Regions from separate parts of the Xenorhabdus budapestensis genome, predicted to be linked through region 2. Evidence: predicted binding sites of a transcription regulator. Region 2 holds the regulator's gene; the other holds the start of a gene.
What was found. Region 2 encodes PhoB, which activates phosphate uptake and scavenging genes when phosphate is short. Its sites were predicted from a motif close to CTGTCATAAAACTGNCNNAT; they were not measured.

Region 1 (6,863 bases), 130 kb from region 2:
ATCCCTTGTATTGATAAGGTAATATCAACCCCCAACAGCCAGCATGGGCAATGGATTGATTCCGAAAGTAACTCAACGTCTTTTGTCGTGATGCAATAAACTGATGAGACATTAATCCCCATGGCTGTGAAAATATCAGCAAATAATGAATGATTTAAGTCAATGTGATCATGGCTAATGATCAACAGACGGGTTGAGTCAGGGATGAGGACAGATAATTCACCTCGCAGGGTCGCAGGGCTACGCAAAACCCATTGGATGATGCCTAATCGAGTCAGTGATCTGTCACGCTTTGTCATCGTGTTTTATTCCATCAGCCATAAAAAATAACAGGTAATATATACCTAATAGATTTCAAGTTGCAGCCAACAAAACTGCAACTTGAAAGATGAAAGGTATATTATCAGAGGGCTTATCTCTGTGCCAATCAATGCGGCATCTCAGTTTTGCCCACAGATAATTATTACTGGATAAAGATTTATAAGGAGCTAATCATAGATGTCAGTATTAACATCGGCCAGTGAAGTTATCCTGCGCCATCAAGAGCAATTCCGCTCCCATCATCTGCTTTTTGCTGGTGACCTTCAGGATACTCTGGCAACGGAAATTGAAGCTGCAAGTGTGCGAGTACATACTAATCAATATCATCACTGGCAGTCGCTGATCCGCACACTGGGTGATAATGCCTCGTTTGGTCTTACCGCGGACAGCACATTTGTCAAAGGATGTGATACGCTGATTTATTACTGGTCAAAAAGCAAGCATGAAGCACGTTTCCAACTGCGTAGTCTGTTTTCCATTTTGCCTGTCGGAACCGATATTTTTATTGTCGGCGAAAATCGCAGTGGTGTTCGTAGCGTTGATAAACTGATGGAAGGCATTGCCACTTTCCGCAAAGTAGACAGCGCCCGCCGTTGCAGCCTGTTTTACGGTCAACTGGAGTATCAGGTTCAATTTGATCAGAACAATTGGTGGAACAGCTATCAAGTCGGCGATGTCACCGTCAATACATTGCCCGGCGTATTCAGCCAGGATGATCTGGATGTTGGCAGCCGTCTTCTGCTCTCTACATTTGATACACCGATTTCTGGCAGCCTGCTGGATATCGCTTGTGGCTCTGGTGTTTTAGCAACGGTGTTGGGTAAAAATAACCCCGGCTTGTCACTGACACTCAGCGATGTCAATGCAGCAGCTATCACATCCAGTAAAGCGACATTGAAAGCGAATAAACTGGAAGGGAGTGTCATTACCAGTAATGTTTACTCCGCTATTGAAGAAAAATTCGACTGGATCATTTCCAATCCACCATTCCATGACGGCCTGAAGACAAGTCTGTCAGCGGCTGACGATATGATCCGCATGGCACCCAAATATCTGAAATATGGTGGTAAGTTCCGGATCGTAGCAAACGCTTTTTTACCTTATCCAGAGCTGCTGGATAGCGCTTTTGGTAGACACGAAGTGATTGCTCAGACAGGTAAATTCAAAATTTATCAAGCCACCAAGAAGTAACGAATCAAACAGCCATTGCCCTTCCCAAATGGGTGGGCAATTTCAATATGTCGATTTTTGCATCAATCATGCTTTCTCCCGATAAATAATGATTGACGTCAGCCGTAAAATCTCTAGAATGCGCCTCCGTGCTATCTGTTTAATTGGTTGTCTTTAAATGATAGTGTCTGAATTTGCGAGGGTGGCGGAATTGGTAGACGCGCTAGCTTCAGGTGTTAGTGTTCTTACGGACGTGGGGGTTCAAGTCCCCCCCTTCGCACCAAGTCAGACAGCTATTAGTTAAATGAATCAACCGGATAAATCAATTAAACAAACCAGATAAATAGCAGTATCTGCGAGGGTGGCGGAATTGGTAGACGCGCTAGCTTCAGGTGTTAGTGTCCTTACGGACGTGGGGGTTCAAGTCCCCCCCTTCGCACCACTGTTAATATTTATCTGCTCATCTCTTATATTCCATACTCTCTTGCTTTTTCTTTCTCACATTTTCTCTCTCTTTTCTGGTTTTATCCTTGTAATACATCTTATTGTTCTCAAAAATGAAAGTGCCCTAAACAACGCAAGCCAGCAAACAGGCTACACGTCACAACAATCCCGGCGGGGAGAAGCAAAAAATGGCGGGCATTACGATGTAACAATAGCAAAAGCGTTAAAATCATTGCCCCCTGGATGCTAATTTTAAATTGTTCTAACCCTGCTCCTGTTATTACTAATGCGAATGCAACCAAACTGGATAACAGAATACCCCACAATCCCGTAATGCTGTGCCAGACAGTCAGCTTTAGATTCCGCTTTGCACTGTTCATAATCAACCGCCAAAACAAATGATAATGATTCCCACTATCATATATTGTGGCATCTTAATCACAAATTAAAAATCTATAACAACATTCATTACCTTATTATTTCAATTCCATCGCATTACGTATGGTAAAAAACAAATCGGTTTGATCAGTTAAGCCAACAACATTGGCTGCATAAGGGCCATAAGCGGCAACACGTAATTGTGTTCCGGTATGATTTTGTTCGTCTTTTTCTGAATTGCCATAGTTTACAGTGATGACTGCACCATCTTTAGTAATCAATGAGCGAGTCAGCCCGGGGGATTTAACATCGGGTTCAATAATCTGGCTGGAATGGGCATGATCAGCCGTAACTATAACTAAGGTGTCTCCATGTTGCTTTGCAAATTTCAAACCCGCTTGTACAGCTTCATCGAATGCCACTGTTTCCCCAATTTGGGCACAAGGGTTAGCTGCATGATCTTGTTTGTCAATCGAAGCACTTTCTACCTGCAATAAGAAACCATTTTTATTGTTTTTCAATAAATCAATCGCTTTTTCTGTTAGTTGTGCCAATGTGGGTTCAGCGGAATTACGATCAGTGTTAATTTTACACTTCACTGGCGCTTCATTAATGTTGCCGTGATAAACCGCTTTTGGCCCTTCCCAGATTACATCCATATTTCCATTATTGAACAATCCCAACAGCGGTTTTTTCTGATTGGCCTCTTGAATACCATGTAATGATTTTATATCCGTTACCCATTGATACCCTTGTTCCAGGGCTTGTCGTTTCAGAGTTTTTCCTTTATTAGCGCCGGATAACGATTGTTGCTCAAAACTTTTAGCACCACCTCCCAAAGTAATATCGGGACGCACAACTAAAAGCTGTTCTGTAATAGACCCTTTACCACCGTTTTCCAAAGCATCGGTAGGGCATTTTGCCAAAGTTTCCCGTGGGCCATAGCATTTACGGTTTGTGACATGGGCATACAACGCGGCTGGTGTAGCATCCTGAATTTCAGCAGTCGTAACATTCCCTGTCGCTTTTCCGTTTTTCTTTGCTAACTCCAGTAATGACTGATGAGCTTTACCAAAAACATCAATGCCCAACGCACCATTATAGGTTTTCGTCCCTGTTGACCACGCAGTGGCAGAAGCCGCAGAATCCGTGACATAGTTTGGTTTCTTCGTCTCTTTATTCAGAGAGTAATGAGTGTATTGTCCAGTAAAAGGCAGTGCATCAATTCCCTTAAAAAAACCACCAGCGCCTTGTGAATAATTGCGAGCTAACGTGATTTCAGAATCCCCCATACCATCACCGATAAACAGAATAACATTCTTCGCTTTCTTGTTTCTCAATGCTGCCTTAAGGGCATCCGTTTGATCTTCGGTAAGACGACGAGCACCACCAAACTGGGTTATATCTCCACGAGCTAAACGAGGTTCTGCCATGATGTTCCCTGTATTACTGGCTCGTGCAGATAAACAAGTTCCTGACATTAATATGGCGATAGTAAGAGTTAGCAAGTTTTTTGTGTAATTACGGGAGGGGATGTAGCTATAAGGCATAGAGTATTCCTGACTTTCGGGAAAATTAAACAAAACACTATAAATATGAATTTCTCCCCCAAATAGTGAACACCTAATATGACATTACTGTGAAAGATTAATAACACATTGATGACAATTTCTTGCAATATGTATTGGAACCATGTGAATACCCAACAGATTTCAAAATACAACCCAACGGCTAGGCCCGATATCTTTCAGGTTGCCCCGTTTACACTCTATGAGACAACCTGAAATCTGTTAGTATAAATGGCCTGTTGCTATCAATACCGCATCATGACCGATTTCAGTTCTGTGTAGTGCTCAATGAATGCCTTGCCAAACTCACGACCAATTCCTGAAGATTTCATACCACCAAACGGAACTGCGGGATCAAGGAACGTGTGCATGTTAATCCATAAAATACCCGCCCGAATACGTGGGATCATGCGCATTGCCTTACTTAAGTCGTTTGTCCATAAACTGGCAGATAAACCGAATGGCGTTGCATTCATCATGGAAATCAGCTCTTCCTCACTATCGTAACTGAGGAAAGTCCCTATCGGGCCGAACGTTTCTTCTTTCATTAATGTATCTTCGGCGCTTTTCGCACGGATCACGGTTGGCATAACAAAGAAACCTTTCCCTTCCAGGGCACGGCCACCATATATGATTTCATTCCCCTCCTGACGCGCTTTTTCAAACAGAGACAGAATTTTTTCGTAATGTTCTTTGTTTGCCAAAGGCCCCATCTCTGTTGTTTCATCAAGAGGAGAGCCAATCTTCATCGCAGACAAACGTTCAGAAAGTAATTTCAAAACCGCATCCATGTGAACAGAGGGAATATAGAAACGTTCCGCTGCTGCACAAATTTGCCCCTGATTCACATAACCAGCTTCCAATATTCCTTCAACAATTTTCTCGATAGACATATCCGCCAAGAAAGCCGCCGCATTTTTGCCTCCCAACTCCAACGTTGCACGGAGCAGGCCGTTTTCCATCACGGATTTACCAATCAGTAAGCCAGTAGGGACTGATCCCGTAAAAGTGACTTTGGCACATAGTGGATGAGTGAGTAGTTCCGCACCCACACCAGTACCAGAACCATTGACAATGTTGATCACACCATCAGGAATTCCGGCTTCCTTCGCCAATTCTGCTACACGCAGCATAGTTAAGGGAGTATACTCACTGGGTTTCAGAACAATCGTACAACCACAGGCCAATGCCGCTCCCAGTTTCCAGATAGCAATCATAATCGAGAAATTCCATGGAATAATCCCGACTACCACACCAACCGGTTCACGGCGGGTAAAGGCGGTATATTGTTCCCCTTTGAACGATGGCAATGAAACATTCAGCGTTTCACCGCTTATTTTGCTCGACCAACCGGCAAAGTAGCGCAAATATTCAGCAGAAGCACCAACTTCCAGCATCCGGGATAACTGAATGGTTTTTCCTGAACACAGACTTTCAAGCTGGGCAAGTTCTTCTCTATGTTTTTGCAGTAAATCCGCCAATCGAATCAGGCAATTACCACGTTCCATAGGAGAAGTCTGTGCCCATGAACCATGAAAAGCCGTTGATGCAGCTTCCATAGCAGCATTAGCTTCTGCCTGGCTTCCCCGGTTGACGGTAGCGATCACCTCATTAGATGCTGGGTTGACGACCGAAAAGATTTTTCCTTCCTGGCCACGAACAACTTGTCCATTGATATAATGGCCATGAGAACGTTGCAAAAAAGCTGTAACGGACTCTAGCAAAGTGATTTCACTCATTATATTTCCCTCTTGTCAGTCTGAAACCTGAGCATTGACACATGCCATATAGTGTTTAACGAAACGTTCACTGGTGATTTCCCACAGGACTTCAGTGCCTTTTGCCGCAAACCATGAGTCACCTTCGTGGTATTCGACCATAACCCCCGTTTTAACATCCGTCAGTTTCACGGAGCCTTCATGAACGGTTGCCATTTCATCAAAGGGATAAACCATCTTAAATTTTCCTTTGGTACAGGCAAAAATACCGCAAGTCAGGTTATCCGTTGGCTCTCCGTGGATCATTGCACCACTTGCCTGTGGATCACCTTCTACAACGATAGAACCAAGATTGGTGACACTACCAATTGGCATTAATTCAGGAAGTACTTTATCTAACAATAACGGCTTTATCATGACTTTTACCTTTCAGAATTTATTGTGCAAAAAAGTTCATGTACAAAAAGTGAAAATTCCAAAATCAATAAAACTAACGACGCCCTTTCCAATAGCCTGACGCTTGATGCCAAATCTTTCCGGCAGAAAGAAGCAAATGCCTCAATTTATCTTTGCCGATAATATTCAGATGTGGGATAGAACTTAGCAGTGAATAGCGCTCGGAGCCTTCACTCATGCCTTCTGCCAGTATTTTGCAGATAATATGGCTTGGCGTCACACCAAAACCCGAATAACCTTGGACATAGAACACGTTGTTATGTTTTGGTAAGGAACCTATTTGCGGGAAGAGACTGGCGCTACAATTCATAGGCCCACCCCATGCCAATTCAATTTTCACATCTTTCAGGTAGGGATAAACATCCAGCATCTGCTTACGGTTCCATTCTTTTAAATCCGAAGGAATATATTCGAGATATTTTGTCGCACTACCAAATAGCAATCGGTTCTCTTTAGTGACCCGGTAGTAGTTGATAACAGGATTGATATCACTATATGCCCCACGGATCGGACTGATTTTTTCTATCAGTTCATCCGATAATTCTTCTGTCATTAACTGGAATGCGTAAGTATTAATTGTTTTTTTGTAAATGGTCGGTTCAAGACCATTCAGAAAAGCATTGCACGCCCATAGCATTTTGTTTGCCCGCACAGAGCCCATTGCTGTACGAACGGTAACCCGTGAGCCATATTCCACGTTCAAAACCTGGCTGTTTTCAAAAATTTTGACGCCATATTCTGTGACCGCTTTGGCTTCGCCCAACAATAGGTTCAATGAATGAACATGTCCTCCGCCCATATGTTTCAA
Region 2 (6,863 bases):
TGTTTTAGCTTGCAGGCTCTGTTTGGTAAGTTGTTCTTGTAATTGTTGCAGAGCTTCTCGCTGTTCAGGCACCAGCAAAGCTTGCTCAAAAGTAGTTTGATGAGAAAAACCTTGTTGTTGCAACCCTTGCCGGAAAGCGTTGGATGCTAATGTACACTCGGTTTCGGCAGTGTGACAGCTTCGTTCAATTTGACTGGCTGCACCCGTTAATTGATTCATTTTATTCTGTAACTGCTGCAAAGCTGTCGTCGCTTGTTTATAGGCGGTATCCAATTCATTCGTCTTTTGCTGTAATTCCTGACGGACGGTACTGATGGATTGCTCACCAAAAAATTGATAACGCTCTTGTTGTGTTTGTTGCAATAGCAGTTTTTGTTGTTGTTGCTGTTCACTCAGTGCTTGCAGTTTATTGGTCAGCTTATCTTTTTGCTTTTCCAGTTCATTGAGTTTACTTTGCAGAGCTGCCTGCTCCTGTTGTAATTGTTGCCATCTTTCTCGCGAAGCATGATAGTTTTTTAATTCGTTATCACGTAACTGTAGCCAGTTCTCAACCTCCTGCGGTTCCGGTAGTACAAATGGCGTATCATATAATTCGAAGGTTAGCTGCTCTGTTGTGGCTGTGTATTCCGCTTCTATCTGGCGCAACTCTTCTGTATTTTCAGTTAATTGTCTCTGATAAGTCTCTTGCTTGACCTTTTCCAGGGCGATCTCTTGCTCGTAAGATTTGTACTGTTCACGATGATTCGATAGTGATTTTTCCGCAGCCTGATACTGTTTTTCAGCTTGTAATAGTGCTTCGTACTGTTTTTGGTGTTGTCGGTAAGCCGCTTTCCGTTGACTAATAAAGTGACCTACAGACTCTGTCTCTGCTGATAATTCATCTACTGTAAATTCAGAGGATTGTAGCTGTTGGCAATGGTGCAGCCATTGTTTATTCATCTCTGCTAGTTGAGATATGAGGTGTGTAATGGATTGCTGTAATTGCTCACTGCGTTCTTGCTGAAACTGCTGTTTTTGCTGTAAAGCGGAGCGTTCTCCTTGTAGCTGTTCTATTTTCTGGCTCAGAACTTTCAAGCGCTCTTCTGATTTTGGCAGGGCGATATTTTGGTATTCGGTGATCAAAGGGTGATGCGTTGCCCCACAAAGCGGGCAGGCTTCTCCTTCCTTCAATTGGTTGCGTTCTTGTTCCAGGCTGATGATCCGCTGTTCCAGACGAATACGTTCAGCTAAATCCTGATGGTGTTGCTGCGTTTCTGTTAATTGCAGTTCGAGAGCGGTTATCTGAGTTGGTAAAGGTTCCAGTAATGCCTGAGTTTGTGTGAGTTGTGCCTGATTATCTGAAATCGTTGCCTGTAATTGTTGGATCTGGGGCTGCAAAATCTCCAGTTGATTTTGTGAACTGAGTTGTGATTGGTAATCTGATAACTGTTTTTGTAACTGTTCCAATGGATGAATTGCCTGCAAGCTACTCAGTTCTTTTTCGGCAAGGATAAGTTCATTCTGTAATGGCTGGTTTTGTGTAGATTGTTGTACCAGCGTCGTATTTAAGACACTCAGGTGCTCATTTGTACAGGTTAGTTCAGTGGTAATTTGCTGGTTTTTTTGTCTGAGCCTGGTTATCTGGATCTGTTTTTCTTTCTGGCGAGAAAAGAGTTGTTTCCATTCAGGCAGTTTACTCTCCAGCTTACGGAAATAAGGGTGTTCTTCGTAGTATGTTTCCAGCGTTTTTTGTTCTTTATTCAGTGTGATGTACTGAGTTTTCGTCACTTGATATTGAGACAATATTTCTGTCAGTTCACGATTATATGCAGTAACTTCTTTCTCCTGAGTGAGCAAGTCTTTCGATTGAATTTCGATCTTATGATCAAGTGGCATAATGTGCTCAGAAATCAGTTTTTCCTGCCGCATATGATGCTGTATATGCTCTTTTTGGGTATTTTCCAGCTCAATCTGCTTTTGTTGGGCTGGTTGTAATAAAGAACATTGTTGTTCAATCTCATATGTTATTTTTCTGTGTTGTTCATCAAGCCGTTGCTTTTCATTAAATGCTCGATTTTGTGTATCCCACAATGGACGAAGTTTTTCGGCAGGTTCACTGGCAGCCAGTTGTTGTAATTGGGGGTGGGCATCTTGAATAGCTTGCTCAGCCTGCTGAAAAAGCAATTTGTTGTTAGTTAATGCTTGTTCTAATTCATTTTGTTGTACGAGCCAATGTTCGGTTGCCTGTAAGTCTTTAAGCTGCTGGTTGAGCTGAGTTTCTGCTGCGATAAGCTGTTGTTGCTGATTTTGGTATTCTTCTATCTGTGCCGGAGTTAATAATTCGATTGAAGAAGCTCTAGCTTGTTGAATATTTAATTCAGATTGGGCTTCTTTATGGCGTTGGTAAATTTCCTGCGACAAGATACCGTAAATTTCTGTACCGGTCAGTTCTTCCAGTAAATCGGCACGGTCTTTATCATCTGCATTTAAGAATGCAGCAAAATCACCTTGTGACAGGAGGATAGATTTAGTAAAGCGTTTGAAATCAAGACCAGTTATTTCAGCAATTTTCTCTTTTTTATCCGGTATTTTGTCAGCCAAAATCTTGCCTGTTTTTTTGTCTGCTAATTCTCCTTTCGGGGGCTGGAGTTTGCCTTCAGCTTGATTGCGGGCACGACGCTGGCTCCAGAAGGCACGATAAGCAACCCCTTTAACTTCGAACTCAACTTCTGACAGACATTCGGCTGTATGGCGGGTCATTAATTCATTCTGATTGGCTGAAATGGTGTTGAGCCGTGGGGTTTCGTGATATAAGGCGAGGCAGATAGCATCCAACAGGCTAGTTTTTCCTGCACCTGTCGGGCCGGTAATAGCAAATAATCCGTTGCTGGCAAAAGGCTCTGCTGTGAAATCAATTTTCCATTCACCCTGTAAGGAATTAATATTTTTTAGCCGTAAGCTAAGAATTTTCATGCTATTGCATCCTACTATTTTCTCTGAACTATTGTTTTTGAGCTGCTGTTTCTGAGCTATTGTTTTTGAGCGGCTGTTCTTGGGTATGTTGCTGAGCAATATCGTCCAGTGTTTGCCTGAACAGGGTAGTCAGGCGTTGTTTCTGCAGTTGATCGTCAATTTCAGCCAATGCCAGTCGTCTTTCGAAAACTTCGTATACACTCAATTCGGTAAGTATCTCTTTGTTTTTTTCCGATAATGATATTTGTCGTGTAGTTTTACTACGCCGTAGCAGGATGATTTCGACAGGCAGATCGACAGCCATAGACTGAATGCGTTTCTGGATGTCATGCAGGTAATCTTGAGTTGCAACTTCAATATCCAGCCAAACAGGACGTTCTCCCTGATAGTCACTGAAAGTTTGTAATTGTTCCTCGATTTGTTGCAAATTCCCCCGAATTAATTGCATTGGTTGATAAGCAGGAATGGGCAACAGGGTGACACTATTGAACTTATCCTCCTTAAATTCAACCAAACAAACACTTTTCTCTTGCCCGACTTCATCGAAACTTAAGGGGATTGGTGAGCCGCTGTAACGGATATGCTCAGCTTGATTGATCAGTTGTGGACGATGAATATGCCCCAGAGCAATATAGTCAGCAGGAGGAAAGGCCTGAGCAGGGAAGGCATCCAGTGTGCCAATATAAATATCCCGGACAGAATCTGTCGTAGAAGCCCCGACAGTGGTCAGATGCCCGGTTGCGATAATCGGCAGAGGGTGACCGAGCTGTTCCCGTAATAGACAAGCCTGTTGATAGAGCTGGTGGTAGTGTTCCGTAATAGCATCTTGTAGTGCCTGCTGTTTTTGCATGGCTGATTGCCCTGCTTGACTTATCATGATATCCCGTGGGCGCAGGTAAGGAATGGCGCAGAGAATGGCACCGGGTTGACCATTTTTGTTATTCAGTAACTTAATTTGTTGCTGGATATCCGTTTCTGCACAAGCAATGACGGTGGTGTTCAGGTAAGAAAATAGGGTCTTTGATTCATTGAGTGTGGCGACAGAATCATGATTTCCGCCAAGAATAACGAGCTGACAGCCAGTGGGTTGTAAGTCCACGACAAACCTATTGTATAACTCACGGGCGTAGCTGGGTGGAGAGCCCGTATCAAAAACATCTCCGGCAATAATCAGGGCATCAACCTGATATTCATTTATTTGCCCAATAAGCCACTGTAAGAAGTGTTGATGCTCTGCGGCACGATTTTTGGTAAAGAAATATTGCCCAAGATGCCAGTCTGACGTATGAATGATTCGCATGTTTTTTTACTCTGTTTTTCTTATCTTGCTTTTTTGCTCTGATTTATGTGTTGTTTCAGCTTTCCGCTTATTAATTATAATGAGTGCTCAAGGGATGTCGTGTGTAATTACGATTTCATTCGCAGGTTTTCGAGCAGCTTCGCAACAACAATGAAATATGACAGCTATGTAATAAATTCCCTGCAATGTTGATTACAGTTTTATGATGAAGACAGAAGGTGTTTCATAAAACTGTAATAAAATTGACTCACAATGAATTATTGTGAGTTTTGCTGACTTCAATAATATTGGCAGGATTAACCATGGTTAGACGTATTTTGGTTGTTGAAGATGAAGCCCCAATTCGTGAAATGGTGTGCTTTGTGCTGGAGCAAAACGGGTATGAACCTGTTGAAGCAGAAGATTATGATACAGCTATCGGGTGTCTGTCAGAGCCTTACCCTGATTTAGTATTATTAGACTGGATGCTGCCTGGTGGCTCAGGAATACAAGTTATTAAACAGATGAAGCGCAGCAGTAATACCAAAGATATTCCTGTCGTAATGGTGACTGCGCGGGGAGAAGAAGAAGATCGGGTTCGTGGGCTTGATGTTGGTGCTGACGATTACATCACTAAGCCATTTTCTCCGAAAGAATTGATTGCTCGTATTAAAGCTGTGTTGCGTCGTATGTCTCCCATGACAGCGGAAGATATTATCAATATGGATGGGTTAATGCTGGATTCCGTATCCCACCGAGTTTCCAGTCAGGGGCAGGATATGGATATGGGGCCAACGGAATTCAAACTTCTTCACTTTTTCATGACACATCCTGAACGTGTCTATAGCCGTGAACAGTTACTCAACTATGTATGGGGAGCTAATGTTTACGTGGAAGATCGTACTGTTGATGTGCATATCCGTCGATTACGTAAGGTGCTTGAAATCGGTGGACACGATAAAATGGTACAGACTGTGCGTGGTACAGGTTATCGTTTCTCCACCCGTTATTAATCTGTCTGGTTTTTATCGATAGGTTTTATGTGGACAGGTTTGTTGAACACTACTTAGTGAATAAAACCAGATGAACAAAATCAGCTAAACAAAGCTAAGTAAACCAAATAATTATGATGAACATTTAATTTCATGCCGGAGAGAATCACGTGCTGGAGCGGTTATCCTGGAAGCAGTTAGTACTGGGTCTGTTTATTTTTTGTCTGCCTGCAATTATTTTGTCTTTCTTTATTGGCCATCTGGCGTGGTTGCTGGTGGTGGCATTATTGCTGGCACTGGTATGGCATGGTTACAATTTACTGAAATTATCTGACTGGCTCTGGTTGGATCGCAGTATGTTACCTCCTTCAGGTCGTGGAGGGTGGGAACCCATATTTTACGGCATTTATCAGTTGCAGCAACGTAACCGTAAGCGTCGTCGGGAGTTGGCATTACTGATAAAACGGTTCCGTAGCGGGGCGGAATCATTACCGGATGCTCTGGTGATGATGACAGTGGAAGGTAATATTTTCTGGTGTAATCGCTTAGCTCAACATTTATTAGGATTCCGCTGGCCTGAGGATAATGGGCAGTCTATTTTTAATTTGCTTCGCTATCCTGATTTTAGTCGCTATATGGTTGCGGGCGATTTTACTTACCCTCTTTCCATTGAATTAAATAATAGTCATCTGATGGAATTTCAGTTAATGCCATATGCAGAAGGGCTACTATTGATGATCGCCCGTGATATTACACAAAAGCGGCGATTGGAAAATTTCCGCCGCGATTTTTTTGCCAATGCCAGTCATGAGTTGAGAACACCATTAACAGTACTGCAAGGCTATCTGGAAATGATGCAGGATCAGGAATTGGGTAGAGAAGCAAACCAGAAAGCGATCAGGACAATGCAGGAACAGATCCGAAGAATGGATGGTCTGGTTACACAACTATTGCATCTCTCCAGAATTGAAATCGGATCGCAGGTGGATATGCATGATGTTGTTGATGTGCCTGCTATGTTGGTTTTATTGCAGCAGGAAGTGCTGACACTGGCAGATAAACGGTATGATATTGCGTTTGATGTCGATGAAAAACTACGGGTTTTCGGGAATGAAGAACAACTGAGAAGTGCAATGTCGAACCTCGTTTACAATGCTATTAACCACACAGTGGAAGGTACTCGTATTGTAGTTAGTTGGTCTAGATCCTCTCAGGGAGCATTGTTCAAAGTCGAAGATAATGGTCAAGGGATCAGCCAAGAGCATTTACCGCGCCTGACTGAGCGTTTTTATCGGGTTAATCGTGCTCGTTCACGACAAACAGGTGGAAGCGGGTTGGGGTTGGCGATCGTGAAACATGCTTTGCATCATTACAATACACATCTCGATATTTCAAGCACTGTAGGGAAAGGTTCTACATTTAGTTTTTTGTTGCCTCAGCCGCTTGTTGTCTCCGATATATACCCAATGGATTTCAAGTTGCATCGCGGCGGCAAGGGAGCGACAAATTCGTCGGGAACGAATTTGTCCAGCCAAAGGCTGGCCTCCGGTGAGAGGCAGGAGCCTCTCATTAATCCCCGGGAGCATAGATAACCGTATGTTTATAAAAACGGTGACCGGGGTGGATGAGTGCAGCTAACA

Region 1: the regulator PhoB is predicted to act here: its motif matches at 3,940-3,959, upstream of phoA (alkaline phosphatase).

The regions. Positions count from the first base shown of each region.
Region 1 is NZ_CP072455.1:721,542-728,404, reverse strand. Features, by position in the region: gene HGO23_RS03165 (DNA polymerase III subunit psi) at 1-299, opposite strand, end outside; gene rsmC (16S rRNA (guanine(1207)-N(2))-methyltransferase RsmC) at 499-1,512, shown strand; tRNA gene HGO23_RS03155 (tRNA-Leu) at 1,688-1,774, shown strand; tRNA gene HGO23_RS03150 (tRNA-Leu) at 1,847-1,933, shown strand; gene HGO23_RS03145 (DUF1435 family protein) at 2,043-2,315, opposite strand; gene phoA (alkaline phosphatase) at 2,412-3,863, opposite strand; gene HGO23_RS03135 (aldehyde dehydrogenase family protein) at 4,127-5,620, opposite strand; gene HGO23_RS03130 (cupin domain-containing protein) at 5,636-6,016, opposite strand; gene HGO23_RS03125 (NAD(P)/FAD-dependent oxidoreductase) at 6,090-6,863, opposite strand, start outside.
Region 2 is NZ_CP072455.1:854,311-861,173, forward strand. Features, by position in the region: gene HGO23_RS03725 (AAA family ATPase) at 1-2,952, opposite strand, end outside; gene sbcD (exonuclease subunit SbcD) at 2,981-4,252, opposite strand; gene phoB (phosphate regulon transcriptional regulator PhoB) at 4,555-5,244, shown strand; gene phoR (phosphate regulon sensor histidine kinase PhoR) at 5,394-6,815, shown strand.